Regions from separate parts of the Aeromonas dhakensis genome, predicted to be linked through region 4. Evidence: predicted binding sites of a transcription regulator. Region 4 holds the regulator's gene; each other region holds the start of a gene.
The links. Region 4 encodes sigma-54, which starts transcription at its own class of promoters, with help from an activator protein. Its sites were predicted from a motif close to TGGCACNGTTTTNGCTT; they were not measured.
Positions count from the first base shown of each region.

Region 1: fliE (flagellar hook-basal body complex protein FliE) is a predicted target of sigma-54. The motif match lies at 1,716-1,732, and genes of this name have one in related genera.
Region 2: flgA (flagellar basal body P-ring formation chaperone FlgA) is a predicted target of sigma-54. The motif match lies at 1,600-1,616, and genes of this name have one in related genera.
Region 3: flhA (flagellar biosynthesis protein FlhA) is a predicted target of sigma-54. The motif match lies at 1,157-1,173, and genes of this name have one in related genera.

Region 1 covers NZ_CP023141.1:4,175,275-4,178,411, reverse strand. The annotation lists gene arsC (glutaredoxin-dependent arsenate reductase) at 1-227, shown strand, start outside; gene befA (beta cell expansion factor BefA) at 340-1,116, shown strand; gene CK627_RS19345 (hypothetical protein) at 1,265-1,654, shown strand; gene fliE (flagellar hook-basal body complex protein FliE) at 1,771-2,088, shown strand; gene fliF (flagellar basal-body MS-ring/collar protein FliF) at 2,144-3,137, shown strand, end outside.
Region 2 covers NZ_CP023141.1:2,414,272-2,417,408, forward strand. The annotation lists gene CK627_RS11565 (flagella synthesis protein FlgN) at 1-402, opposite strand, end outside; gene flgM (flagellar biosynthesis anti-sigma factor FlgM) at 399-719, opposite strand; gene flgA (flagellar basal body P-ring formation chaperone FlgA) at 809-1,414, opposite strand; gene CK627_RS11580 (chemotaxis protein CheV) at 1,637-2,548, shown strand; gene CK627_RS11585 (CheR family methyltransferase) at 2,567-3,137, shown strand, end outside.
Region 3 covers NZ_CP023141.1:4,161,662-4,164,798, forward strand. The annotation lists gene flhA (flagellar biosynthesis protein FlhA) at 1-1,120, opposite strand, end outside; gene flhB (flagellar biosynthesis protein FlhB) at 1,228-2,358, opposite strand; gene fliR (flagellar biosynthetic protein FliR) at 2,484-3,137, opposite strand, start outside.
Region 4 covers NZ_CP023141.1:338,478-341,614, forward strand. The annotation lists gene hpf (ribosome hibernation promoting factor) at 1-260, opposite strand, end outside; gene CK627_RS01865 (RNA polymerase factor sigma-54) at 282-1,721, opposite strand; gene lptB (LPS export ABC transporter ATP-binding protein) at 1,787-2,512, opposite strand; gene lptA (lipopolysaccharide transport periplasmic protein LptA) at 2,516-3,043, opposite strand; gene lptC (LPS export ABC transporter periplasmic protein LptC) at 3,030-3,137, opposite strand, start outside.

The DNA of each region.
Region 1 (3,137 bases), 1.0 Mb from region 4:
AGGCGCTGGGGCTGGCAGAAGATCGCTTCAGCGATGACGCACTGATCGACGCCATGCTGGCCCACCCGATCCTCATCAACCGCCCCATCGTGGTCACCCCCCTCGGCACCAAACTGTGTCGCCCCTCGGAAGTGGTGCTCGATATATTGCCCGATCAGCAAAAAGGGGCCTTCGCCAAGGAAGATGGCGAGCAGGTGGTGGACGAGCACGGCAAGCGGCTGCGTTGACAGGGAGCGGGGCCGAGCGTCACCGGCTGACCCGGACGGTGCAGATGCACTTACCGGGTGGGCGCCGGATCTGCTACTGTGACCCTCGACTCATCACAGCGGGGGAAACAGCATGAAGATTCGATTCCTGGTGATAGCCACGGCACTGGCGCTGACCTCGGCCCCTGGCCTGGCCGACTGGGCCAAGGTGAAGGCGGCCGCGACCGAGCTTGGCAACGCGGTGAGCGACACCAGCAAGGAGGCGTGGCAGAGCGTCACCGATTTCTCCAAGGCGACCTGGGCCTCGGTCTCCCAGTGGGGCTCGGAGGCGTTCAATACCGCCGGCGCCTGGACCGACAAGAGCGTGGCCACCGGCAAGGAGTGGCTGGCGGTGGCCGACAAGAAGCTCGACGAGATGCTGGAGCCCAAGACGGCGGACGAGGCGCGCCTCGCCCTCAATACCATGGCCGACACCGCCCTGGTGCGGCTGTTCAACGAACAGCCCTCGGCCAAGCTGTTGTTTGACAAGGCATACGGCTATGCGGTGTTCGACTCGCGCAAGTTTTCCCTGATGCTGCACACCAACCAGGGGGCCGGGGTGGCCGTCAACCGTGCCACCGGCAAGCACACCTACATGAAGATGTTCGGCGCCGGGCTGGCGGCCGGGCTGGGCGGCAAGTTCTATCAGCAGGTGATCCTGTTTGAGGACAAGGCCAGGTTCGATGCCTTCGTCAGCCAAGGCTGGGAGGCCACCTCCGAGGTGGGTGCCGTGGCGGGCAAGGAGAGCGCCGAGTTGACCGCCAAGTACAACGGCGGCATGGCCATCTACCAGATCGGCGAGAAGGGGCTGCTGCTGGACGCCAATATCTCGGGCTCCAAGTACTGGGTGGACAAGGATCTGACCCGCTGATTGAGCAGAGGGTGAGCAACCGCCAGTTTTTCTTCATACTGCGCGGATTGCCGTCTGTTTAATTGGTGCGAATTACAGTAAAAAGAGGGCCTTAGGCCCTCTTTTTCATGGGCGCAGCCAGGTTCGTCAGCAAGACAAGGAGAGTGGCATGACTCAAGCATCAGCACAGGACGGGGCGGACGAAGCCCTGCGTCGGGAGTGGGACAAGCAGAGCATCTATCTGCGCCTGCAGGAGGGGATCCCCACGGCCTTCTGGGTCAGCGGGGATCTGGTCTCCCCCCTCGAGCCCGGCGCCGAGGGGTCGGCATACCAGGGTCACTTCGGTTGGGGACGTGCCGACGAGGCGACCATGGCCCTGGCGCAAGCCATCGTCGCCAGGCTGGTGGCGGTAGGACTGGTTCCCCCCAAGCTGGCGGCGAGCCGCGCGGGCTACCTCCATGACGAGGTGCTGGCCAAGCTGCCCGCCGGGGAGCACTACGATCTCCACCTGAGCTATCTGAGGCTGCTGCTGGGGGAGGGGGCCGTGCCGCGCCCCTGAGGGGCCGGCTCATCATCCGGCGACCACAAGAATCCCAGCTTCGAGGGAACTTCTCCCTAATTGGCACTTTTATTGCTTTGGTCTGCCAGCGTCAATGATTTGTCTGGGGATGAAATATGGAAATCAGTGCAAGCAGCCTGATGCAAGAGATGCAGGCCCTCAAGGTGGAAGCCGGCGCCACGCCGCTCACCCAGCCTGGCCGTCAGGTCAGCTCCGATTTTGGTCAACTGCTGCAGCAGGCCCTTGGCAACGTCAACGAGCTGCAAGGGGCCGCCAACGATCTGCGCACCCGTTTCGACATGGGCGACAACTCGGTCGACCTGTCCGAAGTGATGATCGCCGGACAAAAATCCTCCATCGCCTTCGAGGCGACGGTGCAGGTGCGCAACAAGATGGTCGATGCCTACAAGACCATCATGAACATGCCGGTGTAACTCAGGCCCATGGCGACTGAGCATCATGAACATGTCAGCAATAAGGACATAAATCGTGGCTACTGATCAAAACGGCGAACTGCTGATGAACGATGAGGGCACCGCCGCCCTCGATGAGAATGAGCAGAAGAGTTCGGCACTCGGCTTCCTCTCCAACACGGACGTGCTGCGCCAGATCACCCTGATCCTGGGGCTGGCCATCTGTCTGGCCATCGCCGTTTTCATCCTGTTGTGGGGCAAGGAGCCGGACATGCGTCCCCTTGGCACCTACACCACCCAGGAGCTGGTCAAGACCCTCGACTTCCTCGATCAGCAGAAGATCCCCTATCAGGTGGATGGCAAGAGCGTGCTGGTCAATGCCGAGAACTTTGCCAGCATCCGGTTGGCGCTGACCCGTGCCGGGCTGGCCAACGCCACTGACGCCAGCACCGACGGGGAAGACATCCTGCTCAAGGACTCCAGCTTCGGCGTCAGCCAGCGGATGGAGAGCGAGCGCCTCAAGCTGAGCCGCGAGCGCCAGCTGGCCAGCGCCATCGAGCAGTTCCAGAACGTGGCCAAGGCCCAGGTGCTGCTGGCCATTCCCAAAGACAACGTGTTTGCCCGCAACGAACGCAAGCCCAGCGCCACCGTGGTGCTGAGCCTCAAGGGCAATGCCCTCGGTCAGGGGGAAGTGGATTCCATCGTCGACATGGTGGCCTCCGCCGTGCACGGTCTGGAGCCGACCCGCGTCACCGTGACCGACCAGAACGGCCGCCTGCTCAACTCCGGCTCCCAGGATCCCATCTCTGCCCAGACTCGCAAGGAGTTTGCGATGCAGCAGAAGCAGGAGCTGGAATACAAACAAAAAATTGACGCCATCCTGATCCCGGTGCTCGGCGCCGACAATTATACGGCGGAGGTCGACCTCTCCCTCGACTTTTCCCAGCAGGAGCAGACCCGCAAGACCTACAACCCGGACCTGCCGGCGGTGCGCTCCGAAATGACCATGGAAGAGAACAGCGCCAACGGCAGCAACGGTGGCGTGCCCGGTGCGCTCTCCAACCAGCCGC
Region 2 (3,137 bases), 2.1 Mb from region 4:
GATGGAGCGGGTACCGGAGCGGGTATTGCCCTTGGCGTCATAGGTCAGGGAGTTGCGATCCCGCAGCTTGCTCAGGTAGCTTGCCAGCCGGCGGTTGGAGACGATGCTGAGCTCGAGCAGGCGCCCGTTCAGATCGTTCTGTTCCTGGCAGGCATCGAGTTTCTCACGCAGGGTGCGCATCTGCTCGGGGTAGGCGTTCAGTTGCTGTTTCAGGTCGGGCAGCAGTGCCATGGCCTTGTCCAACTCTTCAATATCGGCAAGCAGCTTCTGCTTGTGCTCTGCCAGCTCGGGCAGCGCCAGTGCCTGGTGCTGCTTGAGCAGGTTGAACTCCTCCTCCAGCAAGCCCTGCATCTGGGAGAGGTAGTCGTCTTGGGTGTGCAGCAGCGAAGGTAAATCCATCATCCCAGCAACTTGTCGAGGTTGGATTCAAAACTGAACATCTTCTTGGCCACAGCTTCGCTGTCGACCCGATATTCACCATTGGCCACGGCTTTCTTCAGGCTCTCGACCCGGCTTTCATTGCCGGTGGAGGCTGAGTTGAGGTTCTTCTGCATCTGTTGCAATTGCTGCGCCTCGCTGGTCAGAGAGACGGAGTCGGTCTTGACGGCCGCCGCACGGTTGTCGGAGGACGAGGTCGCTGGTTTGGTGCTGGCACCCTGGCTGCTACCGGTATTTTGCAACCGATTGTTCGCCAAGTTGTTGATATTGTTAATAGCCATAGTGTTTACCTTCGCCTGCTTTGCTGTTCGCTTACCTGTTTATCGGTGGCTGCCGTCATAACTTTAGAAAAAAAGTGATCCGAAAATACTCAGAAGGTGACCACCACGGAGCCAACTGCGTTGACTTTTCCCTGCACCGTTTTGCCTGACCGGATATTGACGAGCCTGATCATGTCTCCGAAGCTGCCATCTTGCAAGGCTCGGGCCATGGTTTTGATTTGCATGCTGCTATTTTCTGCGCTGAGGGTCACCTGGTCACCCTTGCAGACGACGCAGACCTGGCTGAGCCGGATAGGCTGGCCCGGCTTGAGTTCCCGTTTGCTGCGAACGCCGATGAGGGCCGTGGTATCGCTGAGATAGTCGCCGCGGATCAGGGTCTGATCCTGGTAGGCCTGTGTCAGCACGCTCTCGCTGAGGATGTCGCCCTTGGCCACCGGCGTGGAGACGGTCACATACGGCTTCTGTATGCTGATCCGCACCGGCAGGTAGAGATCCCAGGGTTTCTCCTCCTCACATTTGAGGTAGACGGTGGTATTGCGGCGGATCTCCATCTTGGCGGGCAGGGTGATGGACAGATGCTCTTCGCAGCGACTCAGGGGCAGACGTTCATCGATGGAAGCGGCCTGCACCTGTGCCTGGGCGTCGAGGGGGACATCGAGCTGGCCGAGCACAAATTCCTGCGCCTTTTCTTGCAAGTAACTGGTCACCTCGGATGCCGTGGCGTGAGAAATGCCGCAAAACAGCAGTAAGGTGAGGAAAAGTCTACTAATCATTTTCGCTCGCAGGCCGATAAGTTGTTCACGTATATCACCATATTTAACTATGCTTGCTTCAGAATTCGTTCGTAGTGACATCGACAGTCTGACGCAAGCCAACACGCATGCATGATTAATGCCAAGCGTTTTTAGGGAGTGTTTATGGCCAGTATCCTGGACTCGGTCAACCAACGTACCCAGCTGGTGGGGCAAAACCGGCTGGAATTGTTGTTGTTTCGTCTCAACGGACGTCAAAGATTTGGCATCAACGTATTCAAGGTTCGTGAAGTGTTGCAGTGTCCTCCCTTGACCGTCATGCCCAAGTTAAACTCCTGCATTCGCGGGGTGGCCCACATTCGTGGCCAGACGATCTCCGTCATCGATCTGAGCATGGCGATGGGCAAGCGTCCTATCGAGGATCTGACCAAGTGTTTCATCATCATTTCTGAATACAACCGCTCCATTCAGGGTTTTCTGGTGCACTCGGTGGAGCGCATCATCAACATGAACTGGGAGTCCATTCTGCCCCCGCCGAAAGGGGCGGGGCGCATCAACTACATGACGGCCGTCACCGAGGTGGATGGGGAGCTGGTCGAGATCCTGGACGTGGAGCGCATCCTCAACGAGATTTCGCCGGTGTCGACCGAAGTGAGTCAGGAGCTGGTGGAGGCCAGCGTAGAACACCCGACCCTGGGACGTCCGGTGCTGGTGGCCGATGACTCTTCCGTGGCCCGCAAGCAGGTGCAGCGCGCCCTCGAAGCCATCGGGGTACAGTGCGTGCTGGCCAAGGATGGACGCGAAGCGCTCAACATGTTGCTGGAGATGTCCAAAAACGGTCCCATCAAGGATCAGATCGCCCTGGTGATTTCGGACATCGAGATGCCGGAGATGGATGGATATACTTTCACGGCAGAGATCCGCAACAATCCCAATCTCAAGGACTTACATGTTATTCTGCACACATCCCTCAGTGGGGTGTTCAATCAGGCCATGGTGCAGAAAGTTGGTGCGAACAATTTCATTGCCAAATTCCAGCCGGATGAATTGGCCAAGGCCGTACAAGGCGCACTCTAATCAAGAAGAACAAACTGCATGAAGACACTTTCGGACGACTTATACAAACAATTCAGCAATTTTCTGGCGGTACAGAGCGGAATCGTGCTGGGTGACAACAAACAGTATCTGGTCAAGAGTCGGCTTTCACCCTTGATGACTCAGTTTGGTATTGAGAGTCTGTCTGATCTGGTTACTCGAGCGATGAGTGTGCGTGAGCGTGACCTGAAAATGGCAGTGGTTGATGCCATGACCACCAACGAAACCCTGTGGTTTCGCGATACCTATCCCTTCCAGCTGCTGACCGACAAGATCTTTCCCGAGCTGGGCAAGAGCGGTCGGCCCATCAAAATCTGGTCTGCGGCCTCTTCCTCCGGACAGGAGCCCTATTCCATCGCCATGACGGCGCTGGAACAGCAGATGAAGAAGCCCGGCACCTTGCCAGGTGGCGTCCAGATCGTGGGGACAGACATCTCGACCACCATGCTCAATCAGTGCAAGGAGGGGGTATACGACAGCCTGGCACTGGCCCGTGGTCTGTCGCCCGAGCGCAAGAAGCTGTTCTTCGAACCCTATGGTGACAACAAGATGCGGGTGGTGGAGCGTGTCA
Region 3 (3,137 bases), 1.0 Mb from region 4:
GATAACCCACCTCCAGTCCGATGATGTCCACCGGCATCACGTCGTCCCAGCTCAAGTCTTTCTGCTCGTGAGGCTGCTCCGCGTTCGCCGGCATCAGCTCGCCCTTGGCGGCCTTGGCGGCCAGCTGTTTCTCGCGGCGCAGCAGCCACCAGGCACCGGCGGCGGCGACGCCACCCAGGCTCAGAAACGCCAGATGGGGCATGCCGGGCACACTGCCCATCATCAGCAGGATACCGGCCGAGATGATGAGGGCTCTGGGGTTGTCGAACAGTTGACCCAGCACCGCGGTACCCATGTCCTGATCGGTATTCTGACGGGTGACGATGATGGCGGCGGCGATGGAGAGCAAGAGCGACGGGATCTGGGCGACCAGACCATCACCTATCGCCAACAGGGTGTAGATCTGGGCCGCTTCGCCGAAGCTCAGCTGGTGTTGCACCATGCCGATGATAAAGCCGCCCAGGATGTTGATGAAGAGGATCATGATGCCCGCCACCGCATCCCCTTTCACGAATTTCGAGGCACCGTCCATGGAGCCGTAGAAGTCGGCTTCCTGGGTCACGTCCTGACGACGCTTCTTGGCCTCTTCCTGATTGATGAGGCCGGCGTTCAGATCCGCGTCGATGGCCATCTGTTTGCCGGGCATGGCATCCAGGGTGAAGCGTGCGCTCACCTCGGAGATCCGGCCCGCCCCCTTGGTGACCACCACGAAGTTGATGATCATCAGGATCATGAAGACGATGATGCCGACCGTGTAGTTGCCGCCGATCACCACGTTGCCGAAGGCCTCGATCACGTGGCCGGCCGCCGCACTGCCGTTGTGGCCTTCCAGCAGCACCACTCGGGTGGAGGCGACGTTGAGGGCGAGACGCAGCAGGGTTGCTATCAGCAACACGGTCGGAAAGGCGGCGAATTCTAGCGGCCGGCGGGTGTAGACCGCCACCAGCAGCACCACGATGGAGAGGGCGATGTTGAAGGAGAAGAGGATATCCAGCATCAACGGCGGGATGGGCAGCACCACCATGCCAAGGGAGGCCAGCACCAGCAGCGGCGTCCCCACGCCCTTGGTCAACAGCCACTTGTACTCTTTGATACGGCCCAATGATGCCTGGAGTTTCATCGTTTTTCTCAATCTCAAACCGCTGATGCCAGATTAAAGCAAACATCAAGCCAATAATGCAACGCATTGAAATACAATGCTTTTATTTTGACTGTGTCAGAAGTTTGTCATTTGCGAAATTCGGGCGGGATGGGCAGATCCTTGGCCAGCGGGTTGGGGCGACGACCACGGCCACGGCGGAACTTCCTGAGCTGATAGACATAGGCCAGCACCTGGGCCACGGCGGCAAACAGCCCCTCCGGGATCTCGTGGCCTATCTCGGTAGCGTGGTAGATGGCGCGGGTCAGCGCCGGAGAGGGCATCACAGGGATCTCGTACTCTCGGGCTATCTCCCTGATCTTCATTGCGATTTCATCGGTACCCTTGGCTACCACCTTGGGCGCGCTACCGGGCTTGGCGGAATCGTACTTGAGCGCCACCGAGTAGTGGGTCGGGTTGGTGATCACCACGTCCGCCTTGGGCACGTCCCCCATCATGCGGCGCATCGCCATCTCCATCTGCAGGCGACGGATCCGCCCTTTCACCTCGGGTTTGCCCTCGCTGTCCTTGAACTCGTCCTTGACCTCCTGCTTGGTCATCTTGAGCTGGCGCATGTAGTTCCACTGCTGGAACGGCACGTCGATGGCGACGATGGGAATGAGGGCGCAGCAGAGGATGATCAGCATCCACAGCAGCAGATCCAGCGCGTCTATGATGCCGCCCGGGTAGCCCTCGAGGGAGAGGTTGAGCAGGTGGTTGAACTGGCTGGAGAGCATCCACCAGGCGAACAGGGTGATGAACACTACCTTGGCGATGGACTTGATCAGCTCGACCAGGGACTGCACCCCGAACATCCGCTTGATGCCGTTGAGGGGGCTCAGTTTGCTCCACTTGGGCAGCATGGCCTCGGAGGAGAAGTTCATCCCCCCCATCAGCACGTTGCCGACGAAGGCCGCGATGGCCACCAGCATGAACAACAGACCAAGAGGCTGCAGCAGTTCGCGCAGCAGGGCCGGCAGCATGGTCATCATGGCGTTGGGATCGAACGCCTGCTCCCTGTCCAGGGTAAAGCCCATGGTGAGCACCTTGACCATGGCGCCGGCCAGGCTCTCCTTGACCATCAGCAGGCCGAATACGGCCGCCAGCAGGACGCTGGCGGTGCCCAGCTCCTTGGATCGTGCAATCTGCCCTTTTTCCCGGGCTTGTTGCAGTCGTTTGCCCGTGGGTTGTTCGGTACGTTCCTGATCGGTATCAGCCATGCTGACCCCCGCACAGGTTGAGTGGGCGAGCCGAAACGCCCACCCGCTCGCCGCCGTTCAGCAGAGCGAATGCAAGGCCGCAGGCCAGCGCGGCCTGCGGCAGGTAACGGCGCCCCACTGCCATCTTACTGGCCCCCCAGACACTGGGTGCCGATGAGGGTACAGCTGGTCTCCTGCACCCGCTCCCACATGCTGTCGAAGTGACCGAGGAAGCCGCCGATGGTGAGCCAGAGGATCAGCAGGCCAGACATCATGCTGACCGCAAAGCCGATGCTGAAGATGTTGAGCTGGGGGGCGGCGCGGGTCATGACGCCGAAGGCAAAGTTGATGAGCAGCAGGGCGACGATGGCGGAGAGCGCCATTACCAGCGAGGCCTGATACATGACCCCGAGAAAACCGATCAGATCGCGGATGGAGGGCAGGCTGAGGCCGCTGTCCGACACCGGCAGGGTCTCGAAGCTCAACACCACCATGCGCAGCATGATGAGGTGGCCATCCACCGCCAGAAACACCAGGGTCGCCAGCATCAGATAGAACTGACCCACCACAGGGGCCGACTGGCCGTTCATGGGATCCACCAGGGTAGCGAACCCCAGGCTGGTCTGCATGGCGATGATCTGGCCGGCCATCACGAAGCTCTCCATCAGAAACTGGGTCATCAGACCGAGGGCGATGCCGATGAGCAGCTGCTGCCCCAGCACCAGAAAACTGCCGACGGAGAAGAGCTCTATCCTGGGCATGGCGGGCAAGAGGGGGGCGATCATCAGGGTGAGCGCCAG
Region 4 (3,137 bases):
TTGATGATCTGCCGATCCAGCTTGTCCAGCAGGGTATCAATCGCCGCATACATGTCGGCATGCTGCGAGTTGGCGAACACCTCACCCCCGCTGACATGCAGCTTGGCTTCGGCGATCTGGTTCAGTTTTTCTACGCTCAACACCACATGAACATTGTTGATGTGGTCAAAGTGACGCTCGAGTTTGGCAAATTTGTTGTTCACATAATCACGCAGAGCTTCGGTGATCTCGACATGGTGTCCGGTCAGGTTGATTTGCATAACGTCTTCCTTTTGTTTTGCCTAAACCAGGCGTTTGCGCTGATTGGATGGCGGGATCAACAAGGATTCACGGTACTTTGCGATCGTGCGTCTCGCCACCATAATACCCTGTTCGGCCAGCAAATCCGCGATCTTGCTATCACTTAGCGGCTTGGCGGGATTCTCCGCCGTGACCAGCTTCTTGATGAGCGCGCGAATTGCGGTCGATGAGCACTCTCCTCCTCCCTCGGTGTTCACATGGCTGGAGAAAAAAAACTTCAGTTCGAAGATGCCGCGCGGCGTGTGCATGTACTTCTGGGTGGTCACCCGCGAGATGGTCGACTCGTGCATCTCCACCGCTTCGGCGATGTCGTTGAGCACCATGGGTTTCATGGCCTCTTCACCGTATTCGAAGAAGCCCTGCTGCTGCTCGACGATGCAGCTGGCCACCTTGAGCAGGGTGTCGTTGCGACTCTCCAGACTCTTGATGAACCACTTTGCTTCCTGCAGGTGGGAGCGGATGAACTGGGTATCCTGACTGGTACGGGCCTGTCTGGCCATGGCGGCATAGGTTTCGTTGACCCGGATGCGCGGGGCCGAGTCAGGGTTGAGCTCGACCACCCACTTGTTGCCCTTCTTGACCACGGAGACATCCGGGATCACGTACTGGGATTCGCTCTGGATGACGCCGTTGCCGGGCCGCGGCTCCAGCTGCTGGATGAGATCCAGCACCTCCTTGAGGTCGTTCTCTCTCAGCTTGGTCTTGCGGGCCAGGGTGCGGTAATCGCGGTTGCCGAGCAGATCCATGTGCTCGAGGATCACCTCCCTGGCTTCGTTGAGCCAGGGCAAGTCAGGGGAGTACTGGCCCAGCTGGATCAGCAGGCACTCCTGCACCGAGCGGGCGGCGATGCCGACAGGATCGAAATGCTGCACCCGCTTGAGCACGGCCTCCACTTCATCGAGCTCCACCTCGACATCCTCGCTGCTCACCGCCGCCTGAATATCCTCAAGCGACACCGTCAGGTAACCGGATTCATCGATGGCATCTATGATGGCGAGGGCGATGGCGGCATCCACGTCACTGAACGGGGTCAAGCGCATCTGCCACAACAGGTAGTCCTGCAGGTTCTCGGTGGTCTCACCCTGATAGATGCTGTCTTCCCCGTCATGGATGGGGCCTGCGCTCTGGGCCGTGCCGGCCGAGTAGACCTCTTCCCAGGTGGTATCCACCGGCAGTTCGTCCGGCATCTGGTCCTGGGCCATGGCATCGCTGGAATCGAGCTGGCTGACGTCCACCTGGTCGACCGGGCTGGTCTCCTGAACGTCGTTTTCCTCTTGCTCCAGCAAGGGGTTGTTGTCGAGCGCTTGCTGAATTTCCTGCTGGAGTTCCAGAGTGGAGAGCTGGAGCAGACGAATCGCTTGTTGTAATTGCGGCGTCATGGTCAGGGACTGACCGAGACGCAACTGTAATGTCGGCTTCATCTACGTCGGGATATCCTTATGGTCAGCGAGGCAGTCGTCACAGGAAATGAAGAGATGCCCCCTTACTATAGACTGAATTGATCGCCCAAATAGACGCGCTTGACCTGCTCATCGGCGAGTATTTCCGCCGGTGCCCCTTCGGCAATCATCTTGCCGTGGCTGACGATATAGGCCTTCTCACATACGTCCAGAGTCTCTCTGACGTTGTGGTCGGTAATCAAGACGCCCAGGCCTCTATCTTTGAGGTGCTGGATGATCTTCTTGATGTCTATCACAGAAATGGGGTCTACCCCGGCAAAAGGTTCATCCAGCAGGATAAAACGCGGCTCCGCCGCCAGCGCACGGGCGATCTCGACCCGGCGTCGCTCACCGCCCGACAGGCTCTGGCCCAGGCTGTCGCGGATATGGGTGATGTTGAACTCTTCCAGCAGTTGCTGAACCTTGTCCTCCCGCTCCTCGCGGCTCAATCCCTTGCGGGTCTGCATGACCCCCATCAGGTTGTCGAACACCGACAGGCGCCGGAAGATGGAGGCCTCCTGCGGCAGATAGCCGATACCGTTGCGGGCGCGGATATGCATGGGTTGCAGGCTGATGTCCTGATCATCGATGGTGATGAGACCGGCATCGCTCTGCACCAGCCCCACGATCATGTAGAAGGAGGTGGTCTTGCCGGCACCGTTCGGGCCGAGCAGGCCGACGATCTGACCGGTGCCCACTTCCAGACTCACATCGCTGACCACCATGCGACGCTTGTAGCTCTTCTGCAGGCCGGCTGCTTTCAACACTGCCATGGTTTATTTTCCCTGCTTCTTCTGATCGGCCGGCTTGTCGAAACTCTCGACCTGATCCGGCAGGAATACCGTCTTGACCCGCTGGTTCGGGGTCTTGCTCTCGGCAACCATCTTCTGTTTGACGATGTCGTAGCGAATGAGATCGCCATTGACCTGGCTGTCTTCCTGCTTGAGCTGGCCATCGCCGGTAATGGTCACCAGCCGGTTCTTCAGCTCATAGCGAATGCTGTTGCCGTGGGCATTGACCGGCTTGCCGTTGTCCAGGATCTGGAAGAAGGTGGCTGGCTTGCCATAGGCCGTCATCACCTCGGCCCCCTTCTCGCCGGAGCGGATCACCACTACCTTGTCGGCCTTGATCTTGATGGAGCCCTGAGTGATGGTCACATCCTGCTCGAAGGTAATGCGGTTGTCCTGCAGCTCGGCCACCTGTTTGACCGCGTCCACATAGACCTTCTCGGCAAAGTCGGACTCTTTGGGGCTCACGGTGCCGCACAGCAGCAGGGCCGCGAGGGCCAGATTAGCGTTTTTCATTGAAATAGATGGCATGGCCCTGATCCAGTAATTCGAAATATTTGCGTTCCAGATGACCCTTCAGGCCAACGCCCTCGGTCTGGAAGTCCTTACC